Linked DNA regions of Marinobacterium aestuarii. The protein of the gene in region 2 interacts with the protein of the main gene of each other region in a pairwise test. Links are inferred from orthologs where the notes say so. Each region holds a gene or a part of one and is shown on either strand. Other genes may lie near its edges.

Evidence for each region.
Region 1: the proteins of recO (region 2) and ssb interact in binary tests that used the Escherichia coli proteins (3 or more experiments, as listed by UniProt). The link is inferred for Marinobacterium aestuarii from one-to-one orthologs.

Annotation. Positions count from the first base shown.
Region 1 is NZ_CP015839.1:4,852,348-4,858,602, reverse strand. What follows is about bases 2,302-5,095. They hold ssb (single-stranded DNA-binding protein), read left to right. Parts: upstream 2,302-3,301; coding sequence 3,302-3,889; downstream 3,890-5,095. Other genes in these bases: betA (choline dehydrogenase), read left to right, coding at 4,150-5,095; A8C75_RS21275 (TRAP transporter large permease), read left to right, coding at 2,302-2,953. In the rest of the region: TRAP transporter substrate-binding protein DctP, read left to right, coding at 1-1,001; A8C75_RS21280 (TRAP transporter small permease subunit), read left to right, coding at 1,062-1,625; more of A8C75_RS21275, read left to right, coding at 1,652-2,301; more of betA, read left to right, coding at 5,096-5,832; A8C75_RS21260 (haloacid dehalogenase type II), read right to left, coding at 5,876-6,255. UniProt on the Escherichia coli protein: Plays an important role in DNA replication, recombination and repair. Binds to ssDNA and to an array of partner proteins to recruit them to their sites of action during DNA metabolism. Acts as a sliding platform that migrates on DNA via reptation.
Region 2 is NZ_CP015839.1:3,983,011-3,989,275, reverse strand. Bases 3,462-6,265 are described here. They hold recO (DNA repair protein RecO), read left to right. Parts: upstream 3,462-4,402; coding sequence 4,403-5,128; downstream 5,129-6,265. Other genes in these bases: acpS (holo-ACP synthase), read left to right, coding at 5,915-6,265; pdxJ (pyridoxine 5'-phosphate synthase), read left to right, coding at 5,148-5,918; era (GTPase Era), read left to right, coding at 3,462-4,301. Outside these bases: lepA (translation elongation factor 4), read left to right, coding at 1-1,433; lepB (signal peptidase I), read left to right, coding at 1,443-2,255; A8C75_RS17345 (DUF4845 domain-containing protein), read left to right, coding at 2,288-2,671; rnc (ribonuclease III), read left to right, coding at 2,668-3,354; more of era, read left to right, coding at 3,378-3,461. UniProt on the Escherichia coli protein: Involved in DNA repair and RecF pathway recombination.

The DNA.
Region 1 (6,255 bases), 870 kb from region 2 along the record:
CCGGCCTGCTGGCCCTGATGGCGGCTTTTGCGCTGTGCCCGACGGCGGTAACCGCTGCTGAGGACTGGAAATTTCAGATCAACGTCAACGCTGGCGATGACGAATATCGCATTGCTCAGGAGTGGGCGCGTTCGGTGACCGAGAAAACCAGCGGTGAGATCAATATCGAAATCCTTCCGGGTGGCGCTATCGTTGGCAATAGTGAAACGCTGGACGCAGTAGGTGCAGGAATCCTGCAAGGTCACATCAGTGATCCGGGCTATTTCTCAGGCAAGAATCCGGCCTTTGCCATTTATGGCAATATGGTTGGCGCCTGGTCTGACCCTTATCAATTCCTGGGGTACATGCGCGATGCCGGTGGTGAAGCGCGCTACAACAAGCTGGTTGAGCCCTATAACGTTCATCTGATTCGCGCCGGTGCTGTTGGTGCTGAAGCCCTGATCAGCAAACGCAAGATCGAACATCTGAGTGACTTCAAGGGTCTGAAAATTCGGGCGCCTGAAGGCATGGTGTCCAATATTTTCGCGCTCGTCGGCGCAGCTCCGGTTAACCTTCCCGGCTCTGAAGTCTTCACCGCGCTGGAAAAGGGCGTGATTGATGCCGCGGATTACACAGTGTTCTCGACCAACTACAGCCAGGGCTATCACAGATATGCGCCTTTCGCGGCATATCCCGGGTTCCATTCGCTGCCGATGAAGTCAATCTCGATCAACAAGGCGATCTGGGATGGCCTGACTCAGGATCAGCAAACACTGCTGGAAAATTCGGTAGACGAATTCACCGATAATCTGATTAGTGAACTGAAGCAAAAGGATCAGGAGCAGGTGGCCAAAGCCCTTGACACGGGTGACGTCACTATCACGACCCTGTCCGACGAGGAGCTGGTGCAGTTTCGCAACGCCGCGCGCTCCGAGTGGGACACCTGGCGCGGAAAAAACGCCGATACCGCTGAAGCTGTGGATTCTATCCAGGCATATCTGAAAGAAAAAGGTCTTCTCTGATCTCTCCCGCGATATCAGCCTCGCCATTGGATGGCGGGGCTTGAGTCAGGAATAAGCACCATGAACGATAACACCTCACCGTCTGCCGAAAGTCAGACGCAGTCTGCCCTGCCGGTTACTGAGCAGGAAACCACAGGAATGGACAGGCTGGTCGACAAGGCCGGGAAGCTGGCTGCCTGGCTGGTGCTGATCGCAATGTTGATCAGCGTATTCGAAGTCATTTCACGTTACATCTTCAATGCCCCGACGACCTGGGTACATGAAACCACCATTTTCCTGGTGGCCTCTATTTTCGCCATAGGTGGCCCCTATGCGCTGGCACGCAACCGACATATTCAGATTAGGATCGTGCTGGATCTGCTGTCACCCCAAAAACGCCGCTGGCTGGAAGTGCTGAATCTGGTACTGGGCATCGGATTTTGCGTTGCCATTGGCTATGCGGCCTGGGTGCTGGCTCACGGGGCCACCCATACACCCACAGGTGACTGGCGTCTGGAGACATCAGGCTCATCCTGGAACTCCCCGCTGCCGGCGTTCACCAAGATTGTCATCCTCCTGTCCGTTGTGCTGATGGCACTGCAGTTGATTGTCCGCCTCTGCGGGTACTTCAAGAACAAGAAATAACCAGTTGCTGCTACGGGTATCGCTCCATGACTATTGAAATCGCAACCTATTTGCTCGTCTCTTCCATATTTGGCCTGCTGGTGCTGGGTTTGCCGCTGGCCTTTGTAACGGGGTTGGTCGCGGTGCTGTTTACCCTGGGTTGGTTTGGCACCAGTGCCATCCCGCTGGTGGCCAGCCGTATTTTTGGCTTTGTTACCGAGTATTCACTCGTGGCAGTGCCCATGTTTGTCTTTATGGCAGGCTTACTGGATCGCTCTGGGATGGCCAAAGACCTGTTCAACTCCATGCGAGTTTTCTCCGGCCGCCTGCCAGGGGGTGTCGCTGTTCAGACGCTGGTGGTGGCGTTTTTCCTGGCGGCTATATCGGGCATTATCGGCGGTGAAATTGTGCTTCTCGGTGTTATTGCTCTGCCGCAGATGCTCCGCTTGGGTTATAACAAGCGCATTGCGATTGGAGTGGTCTGCGCTGGCGGTTCGCTCGGTACCATGGTGCCGCCGTCTATAGTGCTGATTATTTATGGCCTGATTTCCAGCGTATCAATTGCCGACCTGTTCAAGGCTGCTTTCTTGCCCGCCATTCTGCTGATGGCAGCTTACATGTGCTACGTCGTGTTTATTTGCTGGCGCTACCCTGAAATGGGCGGCGCGCATATAACCGCAAGCAACGATCAGCCTAGGCTCAGTTTTCGTGAAGCGGTACAGGGTATGGCCTATCCGCTGGTAATTGCAGGGCTGGTGCTGGGCAGCATTTACGGAGGAATTGCCTCGGTAACTGAAGCGGCATCCATGGGCGCTGCCGCGGTGATGCTTGCCGTTAAACTGCGGGGTGAATTTACCCTTGGCATGCTCAAAGAGAGCCTGGGTCAGACGCTGGAAACCTGTGGCATGATCGTCTGGATTGGGATCGGAGCCGCCTGCCTGGTCGGAGTCTATAACCTCATGGGTGGCAACCGCTTTGTATCCTCCGCCATCATGGGGCTGGATGTAGCGCCGCTGGTGATCATTCTGGTGATGATGCTGATCTTTCTGATGTTGGGTATGTTCCTGGACTGGATCGGCATTGCCATGCTCTGCCTGCCCATATTTGTCCCTATAGTGCAGCAACTGGGCTTTGATCTGGTGTGGTTTGGCATTCTGTTCGCGATCAACATGCAGGTGTCCTATATCAGTCCACCCTTTGGTCCCGCCGCTTTTTATCTCAAGAGTGTGGCGCCGGCGGACATATCGCTAAAGGATATCTTTGGCGCGCTGGTTCCCTTCATTCTGATACAGCTGGTGGTATTGGGGCTGCTACTGAAATTCCCGCAGATTGCCACTTGGGCGCTGTAGCGCTGAGTGCATGTCGATACTGAATGTAATGCCGGGGATGCCGGCGTTTCAGTCGTGCGGCGTTATTCATTCCCACCGCGATTGTTATGCAAGCCTGTTGGGTTGCCGGCAGGCGCGCGGATCCAAAGACGAAGTAGCGGGAGGTTATCAGCGTGAGTTTGAGGGGCAGAAAACGGATAGCCTTAGCCCTGATCGGCGTATTCTCTGGCTGTGCAGGGCTCATGCGTAAAACAGCTTTAGTATCGTGTGCAGACGAGGTCAAAGCGCAAGCTCTATGTTATCCTTCACGGCTATAGAAAAGCTTGCCGGTGGTAGCGGCAAGCCCTGCAGAGCGAAGTGGAGAAACCGATGGCACGCGGCGTTAATAAAGTAATTCTGGTAGGCAACCTGGGCGGTGATCCGGAGGTGCGTTACATGCCTTCCGGCAATGCGGTGACCAACGTGACTCTGGCGACCAGCGAAAGCTGGAAAGACAAGAACACCGGGCAGATGCAGGAACGCACCGAATGGCACCGGGTGGTATTTTTCAACAAGCTGGCCGAAATCGCCGGCGAATACCTGCGCAAGGGCTCCCAGGTCTACGTTGAGGGCGCGCTGCGCACCCGCAAGTGGCAGGATCAGAGCGGCCAGGACAAGTACACCACCGAAATCGTAGCCAGCGAAATGCAGATGCTCGGTGGCCGTGGTGGTTCCGGTGGCGGCGGCGGTGCCGACGCAGGTGACAACTACAACCAGGATACGGGTGGTGGTTATTCTCAGCAGCCGCAGCAGCGCTCCCAGGCACCACAGCAGCGGCCGCAGCAGGCGCCACAGCAGAATTATCAGCAGCCCCAGGGTGGTCAGCCAGCACCCCAGCAGCGCCCGCAGCAGGCTCCGCAACAGCCGCAGCAGCCGGCGCCGGGCTTTGATGATTTTGACGACGATATCCCGTTCTGAGAGTTACCTTAGATATTTATGTAAAGAATACCTCTGGAGCCCCCGTTTTACGGGGGTTTCGCGTTTTGGCGGTTCTTAAGGAAGAACGCGGACGCGTCGCGCCGGCTGTCCAGGCGAGTCATACGGAATTTAAGTTGATTGATCGTTTAATTAAAATAGATTATGTTGGTGGCATCGCAAATTAACAGACGTCGGTCAGTGTATTGCAGTAACCCGGTTGCGGGTTGTCCAGAACAGCACTGTCGGTCACGGGAGAGCGCATGACACAGCAGAAGTACGACTACATCATCATCGGTGCGGGTTCCGCCGGCTGTGTGCTGGCCAATCGTCTCACCGAGAGCGGCAAGCATCAGGTGCTGCTGATTGAGGCAGGTGGCAGCGACAAGAGCATCTTTATCCAGATGCCCACGGCGCTGTCCTATCCGATGAATTCGCCCAAGTACAGCTGGCCGTTTGAGTCCGAGCAGGAGTCCGGTATCGACAACCGACGCCTGCATTGCCCGCGGGGCAAGGTGCTGGGGGGTTCTTCGTCCATCAACGGCATGGTGTATGTGCGTGGTCATGCCTGCGATTTCGATCAGTGGGAAGAGCAGGGCGTTCAGGGCTGGGGTTATCAGCAGTGTCTGCCGTACTTCAAACGGGCCGAGACCTGGTCCGGCGGTGCCGATGATTACCGTGGTGGCAGCGGCCCGCTGTCGACCTGCAGTGGCAACGAGATGCGCCTCAACCCGCTGTATCAGACCTTTATCGATGCCGGCGTTGAGGCCGGTTACCCGGATACGGCCGACTACAACGGCTATCGCCAGGAAGGTTTCGGCCCCATGCACATGACCGTCAAGGACGGGGTGCGGGCGTCTACCTCCAACGCCTATCTGCGCGAAGCGCTGAAGCGGCCGAACCTGCATTTGGTATCCCGCGCGACCACTCACCGGGTGCTGTTGCAGGGCAAGCGCGCTACGGGTGTGGAATACAGCGTCGGTGGCAAAACACAGACGGCAATGGCCGCTGTCGAGGTTATTCTGTCGGCGGGCTCTGTGGGGTCGCCGATGCTGCTGCAACTGTCGGGTATAGGGCCGCGTGAGGTGCTGGAAGAGGCCGGCGTGGCGCTGCAGCATGAGCTGCCGGGTGTCGGCGAGAACCTGCAAGATCATCTGGAAGTCTATTTCCAGTACCGCTGCAAGCAGCCGATATCACTTAACGGCAAGCTCGGCCTGATCAGCAAGGGCCTGATCGGCACCCGCTGGCTGATGTTCAAAAACGGCCTGGGGGCGACCAATCACTTTGAATCCTGTGCCTTTATCCGCTCGCGCGCCGGGCTGAAATGGCCGGATGTGCAGTACCACTTCCTGCCAGCGGCCATGCGCTACGATGGCCAGGCTGCCTTCGATGGTCATGGTTTCCAGGTGCATGTGGGGCCTAACAAGCCTGCGAGCCGCGGTCATATTCGTATTCGCTCGGCCAACCCCAAGGACACGCCGAGCATTCGGTTCAATTATCTGCAGGCCGAACAGGATGTTATCGACTGGCGTGCGGTTATTCGCCTGAGCCGCGAGATCATTGCCCAGCCGGCATTTGATGCCTACCGCGGTGACGAGATTCAGCCGGGCAAGGATATCCAGAGCGACGCGCAGATTGATGCCTGGGTGCGACAGAATGTGGAGAGTGCCTACCACCCGTCCTGTACCTGCAAAATGGGTGCGGATGATGATGCCATGGCGGTGCTGGATGCGCAGTGCCGAGTGCGTGGCCTGGAAGCGCTGCGGGTGGTGGACTCATCCATCTTCCCGACCATCACTAACGGTAATCTTAACGCACCGACCATCATGGTGGCGGAAAAGGCGGCCGATATTATCCTGGGCAAGGCGCCCTTGCCGGACGCCGGTGTGGATGTCTGGATAGATCCACAATGGCAGCAGCAACAGCGTTTGAACCCGCCGGCCTAGCTGACGGGTCTCCCAGCTTGGCGCTGCGTGACGTGGCAGGTCTTCAGGGCGCCTGCCAGCGCGCAATGATCTGATCGACAAGCTCGGTCAGATCCGCGGCGCTAAAGTCCGGCACCGGCACGCCTGCTGCCGGTAGCATCGCGTTGTGCGTGCGTGTCACCAGCGCGCCGTAACCGCCAGCGGCCTGGGCACCCAGCGTATCCCACAAATGACAGGCGACCAGGCACAGGTCCGACATCGCCACACCCATCTGCGTTGCCACAAGACGGTAGCTTTCAGGCGCCGGCTTGAATTTCTGCACCGACTCAACACTGAATGAATGTTCGAAAAACTCGCTAATCCCGGCGCGCTCCAGCGGCGTGGGTGAGGTTGCGCTGGCCGAGTTGGTCAGGGTCACCAGCCTGAAACCCGCATCGCGCAGGC
Region 2 (6,265 bases):
TGGAGCAGGGTCTGGAAGTGCTGCCCATCCTGAACAAGATGGACCTGCCCCAGGCCGAGCCTGAGCGTGTGCGCGAAGAGATCGAAGAAGTCATCGGTATTGATGCCAGTAATGCTGTTGCCTGCTCGGCCAAGAGTGGCATGGGCGTTGGTGATGTGCTGGAAGCCCTGATCACACATATTCCGCCGCCGGTTGGTGACCTGGACGCACCGTTGCAGGCGCTGATTATTGACTCCTGGTTCGACAAGTATCAGGGCGTGGTCTCCCTCGTGCGGGTCAAGCACGGTGTGCTGAGGCGCAAGGAAAAGGTACTGGTCAAATCCACCGGGGTGTCCTACCCGGTTGATCAGGTGGGTATTTTTACCCCCAAGCAGACACCGACAGATGCGCTCAAGGCGGGTGAAGTGGGTTATATCATCGCCGGCATCAAGGACATCCACGGCGCGCCGGTCGGCGATACCCTGACCCACGCCAAGACGCCGGATACGCCAATCTTGCCGGGATTCAAGAAGGTTCAGCCGCAGGTCTACGCCGGGCTCTTCCCGACGGATGCGGATGATTACCAGGATTTCCGTGACGCCCTCGACAAGCTGACGCTCAATGATGCCTCGCTGTTCTTTGAGCCTGAAACCTCTGATGCCCTGGGCTTCGGCTTTCGCTGCGGCTTCCTTGGCATGCTGCACATGGAGATCATTCAGGAGCGACTGGAGCGTGAGTACGACCTCGATCTGGTCACCACAGCCCCCACGGTTGTGTACGAGCTTGAGCTCAACACCGGTGAAGTCGTACACATCGACAGCCCGTCCAAACTGCCGGATCCCGGCTCAGTGCGCGAAATGCGTGAGCCCATCGTTGAAGCCAACATCCTGGTGCCGCAGGAATTCCTCGGCCAGGTTATCGGCCTCTGCGTGGAAAAACGCGGGACTCAGAAAAACATGCATTATGTCGGTCGGCAGGTGCAGGTGAAATATGAATTGCCCATGGCGGAGGTCGTACTCGACTTCTTTGACCGACTCAAGTCAGTCAGCCGTGGCTATGCATCGCTCGAGTACAACTTCATTCGCTTTGAAGCAGCCCGCCTGGTGCGCATGGATATTCTCATCAACGCCGAGAAGGTTGATGCGCTGGCGGTGATTCTGCACAAGGATAACGCCGAGTATCGTGGCCGTCAGTTGTGCGAAAAGATGAAGGAGCTGATTCCGCGGCAGATGTTCGATGTCGCGATTCAGGCGGCGCTCGGCGGCAAAATTATTGCCCGCAGTACGGTGAAGGCGCTGCGCAAGAACGTACTGGCCAAGTGCTATGGCGGCGACGTGAGCCGCAAGAAAAAACTGCTCTCCAAGCAGAAAGAAGGCAAAAAACGCATGAAGCAGGTCGGCCGGGTCGAGATTCCGCAGGATGCATTCCTTGCCGTACTGAAAGTTGACAGTTAAGGACAGACGATGAATTTCGATTTTGCTTTGGTACTTGTGGTTGCGACCTTTCTGGCCGCGATTGGCTGGTGTGTGGACAAGTTCTGGCTGGCGCCGGCGCGCAGTGCCAGGGTACAGAAAGCACAGCTGCAGCTGTCGGCGGCTCTGCCGCAGGAGACACTGATCAAGCTCAACCAGGTGCCAGGCTGGATCGATCTTTCCCGTTCGCTCTTCCCGGTGCTCTTTGTGGTGCTGGTCCTGCGCTCCTTTCTGGTTGAGCCGTTTCAGATTCCGTCGGGCTCCATGCTGCCGACGCTGAAGATTGGTGATTTCATTCTGGTGAACAAGTATCACTTCGGCCTGCGACTGCCGGTGCTGAATACCAAAGTCGTCGATTTTAATACGCCCGAGGCGGGTGATGTTGTCGTCTTTAAATACCCGAAAGACCCGTCGGTTAATTACATCAAGCGCGTCATTGGTCTGCCGGGTGATCGTATCCGCTACCAGAACAAGACCGTATTTGTGAATGGAAAGCCGCAGCCGCAGCAGCTTCTGGCCCAGCTTCCGCCCCTCAAACCACAGCAGTTGCTGCTGGCGGAGAATCTGGACGGGGTTCAGCACCAGGTCTACCATGATGTTGCCGCCAGCGGAATTGTCGGTGAGTGGGTTGTGCCACAAGGGCAGTACTTTGTCATGGGCGATAACCGCGACAACAGTAATGACAGCCGTTACTGGGGCTTCGTGCCGGACGAACTGCTGGTGGGCAAGGCTTTCGCCGTCTGGATGCACTGGGAAACCTTCTTCAGTCTTCCGTCGTTCGGCGATGTGCGTCTGATTGAGTAATCATGTAGCTGCCTGGTGAATAGGGGATTGAAATGATTAATGCTGTGAAAAGGGAACAGGGCGCGTCTTTCGTTTCCATCCTGATGGGGATGGTCGTTGTCGGCGTTTTTCTGGCGGTAGGCTTTAAGCTGTTTACACCGTACAAGGAGCACGCGACCGTTAAATCCATTATTGAAAATGTGATTAACGATCAGGATCAGGTGTCCAAGGAATTTCGTTCCATTCGGCGCACGATTTACGATCGCGCCATTATTAACCAGGTGCGGGCCGAGCTGTCGCGGGAAGATTTCCTCAAAATTGAGAATATAGACGGCAAGATCCATTTTGATCTTGTCTATGAAGAGCGGGTTCCGATGTTTTATAACGTCGATGCCGTGGTTAAATTTAACGAGCATTACGAAGTCATAAAACCTTGATCAAACCGACCGCAGATCTTAGCCGACGTCTGGGCTATAGCTTTAACGATCCATCTTTACTGGAACTGGCACTTACTCACCGCAGTTGCGGCAAACGCAATAACGAGCGGTTGGAGTTTCTCGGTGATTCCATCGTTAACTTTGTTATCGCCGATGCGCTCTTCCGGCAGTTTCCCCAGGCGCGTGAAGGTCAGCTGAGCCGCCTGCGGGCGCGCCTGGTCAAGGGCGAGACCCTGGCCGAGGTGGCCCGCGAGCTTGATCTGGGCGAGTATCTGCGCCTGGGCTCCGGCGAGCTGAAAAGCGGCGGTTTCAGGCGTGACTCGATTCTGGCCGATGCGACCGAAGCGGTGATGGGAGCCATCTATCTGGATAGCGACCTGGAAGTCTGTCGTGGCTTTATCCATCGCTGGTTCAAGGAGCGTCTGGAAGAGCTTGATCTGAACGAATCCCTCAAGGATGCCAAGACCCGGCTGCAGGAACATCTGCAGTCTCGACGTCTGGCACTGCCGGACTATGAATTGATTGCAGTCGACGGTGAAGCCCATTCCCAGACTTTCTTTATCCGCTGTCATGTGACCGGCTTGACGGTGCCGAGTGAAGGTGAGGGCAATAGCCGCCGCCAGGCGGAGCAGGAAGCAGCAAGGCTTGCGCTGATCGGACTGCAGGTGGAGAAAGCCGAATGAGCGATGAATTTGAAATGCCGGAAATGCCACCAGTACCTGGCGCTGAACCCTACGAGGGCGAGCAGCGCTGCGGCTTTGTGGCGATTGTCGGGCGCCCCAATGTGGGCAAGTCGACGCTGCTGAACCATATACTCGGTCAGAAGCTGAGCATCACATCGCGCAAGCCCCAGACCACGCGGCACCAGATCCTGGGCATCAAGACCGAAGACGACCTGCAGGTCATCTATGTCGATACTCCCGGGCTGCACCGTGATCAGGGCAAGGCACTGAACCGCTACATGAACAAAACAGCCGCCGATGCGGTGCGCGATGTCGACCTGGTGGTGTTTGTGGTTGACCGGACCGCCTGGACCGACGAAGACGACCTGGTGCTGGAGAAGCTCACCTGGGTACCTTGCCCGGTGGTACTGGTGGTCAACAAGGTGGATCAGCTTAAGGACAAGTCTGAATTGCTGCCGCACCTGGAGATGGTGACCGCCAAGCGTGAATTTGCTGAAGTGATCCCCATTTCCGCCAAGAACGGTCACAATGTGCCGCGCCTGGAGGAACTGGTGGAGCAGCATATGCCCGCCGCTGAACACTATTACCCGGAAGATCAGATTACCAATCGCAGCTCGCGTTTTGTCGCTGCAGAGCTTGTGCGTGAAAAATTGATGCGCAATCTCGGGGAGGAAATTCCCTACGGCACCACCGTCGAGATTGAACAGTTTGTACAGGACGAGTATGGCCTGCTCACCATCAGTGCGCTGATACTGGTTGAGCGCGAAGGGCAAAAACGCATTGTGATCGGTGACAAGGGCGCACGCATGAAAACCATCGGCCGGGATGCCCGGCTGGACATGGAACGCATGTTTGACAGCAAGGTCATGCTCAACCTCTGGGTCAAGGTACGCAAGGGCTGGGCGGATGACGACCGGGCACTGCGCAGTCTGGGTTATGACGACTAAGGCGGGTGCTCGCTGCATAGCCTCCGCACCCTGGGTTGCGGCGCCGCGATGGTCGGCCTGATCAGCACTTCGGAAGCCGTCATGCATACTGAGTATTTCTGATGGACTATCGTGTCGATGGGCAGGCGGCTTATGTGCTGCATGCCCGTCCCTACCGAGATACCAGCCTGCTGGTGGACTGCTTTACGCTGGAACACGGCAAGGTCAGCCTGGTCGCCAGGGGCGCGCGCCGTCCAGGTTCGCGTTCCCGCTCCAGTCTTCAGGCGTTTGTGCCGCTGCAGCTGAGCTGGTCTGGGCGCAGCGAGCTGAAAACCCTCGGTCAGGCCGAGGCCGTGGCGCCACCGGTCTTTCTGCAGGGGCGGGCTCTGCTCTGTGGCCTCTACCTCAACGAGCTCTTGCAGCGCCTGCTGCAGCCCATTGATCCCCACCCCAGATTGTATGTTTATTACCAGTACGCGCTGACCGAACTGCTCTCGGGGCAGGATATCGAGGGTGCACTGCGCACGTTCGAGCGGCATTTGCTGAGTGAGATCGGCTATGCGCTGGAACTGAGTGATCTGGATGCTCAGGCGGTGTATTTTTTGCGACCCGAAGGCGGACTTCAGTCTGTCACCGCGCTGCGCGACACCGATCGGCAGCGCTGCTTTGGTGGTCAGCAGCTGCTGGCCATTGGCGAAGATGATTATTCGGAGCCACATACAAGACGTGCGGCCAAAAGGCTGATGCGCCTGGCACTGGATCAGATGCTCGGTGGCAAGGCCCTGCGCAGTCGTGAACTTTTTCAGCGCCCTGCCGTGCCTGCGGGCATTGTGGCAGGGCACTCTTGAATGAAAGGAGATAAGTGTGATTGAGCCAAGCCGCTTGTTGCTGGGAGTCAACATCGATCATATCGCTACCCTGCGTCAGGCCCGGGGCACCCGTTACCCCGATCCCGTGCAGGCAGCGCTACTGGCTGAAGAAGCCGGTGCCGACGGTATCACGGTGCATCTGCGCGAGGACCTGCGTCATATTCAGGAGCGTGATGTACGTCTGCTGAAAGAAACCCTGCAGACCCGCATGAATCTGGAAATGGCGGTTACCGACGCAATGCTGGCTTTTGCCGAAGAGATTCGGCCGGCACACAGCTGCCTGGTGCCGGAAAAGCGTGAAGAGCTCACCACCGAAGGCGGCCTCGATGTGGCGGGGCAGGAAGGCAAGATGAAAGCGGCCTGTGACCGTCTTGCTGCCGCCGGTATTGAGGTGTCGCTGTTTATCGATCCCGACCGCGCCCAGATCGATGCGACGTTGCGCTGCGGTGCACCGGTCATTGAGTTGCACACCGGTGCCTACGCCGATGCGACGACTGCCGCTGCACAGCGCACCGAGCTTGAGCGCATTCGTGATGCTGCTTGCTATGCCTGGGAGAAGGGTCTGATCGTGAATGCGGGCCACGGGCTGCACTATCACAATGTCGAGCAGATTGCTGAAATCCCCCATCTGAATGAGCTGAATATCGGCCACGGCCTGATCGCCCGCGCCGTCTTTGTCGGGCTCAAGGATGCGGTTGCCGAGATGCGCCGTCTGATGCTCGAAACCCAGGCGCGGGTGCAGCCACAGCGGGATGCGCTCAGCCGATGATCGCCGGCATCGGTACCGATCTGGTACAGATCGACCGTATTGCCGCAGCTCTGGCGCGCACGCCGCGCCTGGCGCAGCGTATTCTCAGGCCACAGGAGCTGGCGGGCTTTGAGGCCAGCCAGGATCAGGCGCGTTATCTGGCCAAGCGTTTCGCCGCCAAGGAGGCGGCGGTCAAGGCGCTGGGCACGGGTATCGGCCGTGGTGTGAGCTGGCAGCACCTTGAAATCGCGCACGATGCTCTGGGCAAACCAGGCCTGCAGCTCAGTGGTGGGGCTCAGACGCGCGCCCTTGAACTGGGCATCAGCCGATTGCACCTGTCCTACAGCGATGAGCAGCAGCTGGTGGTC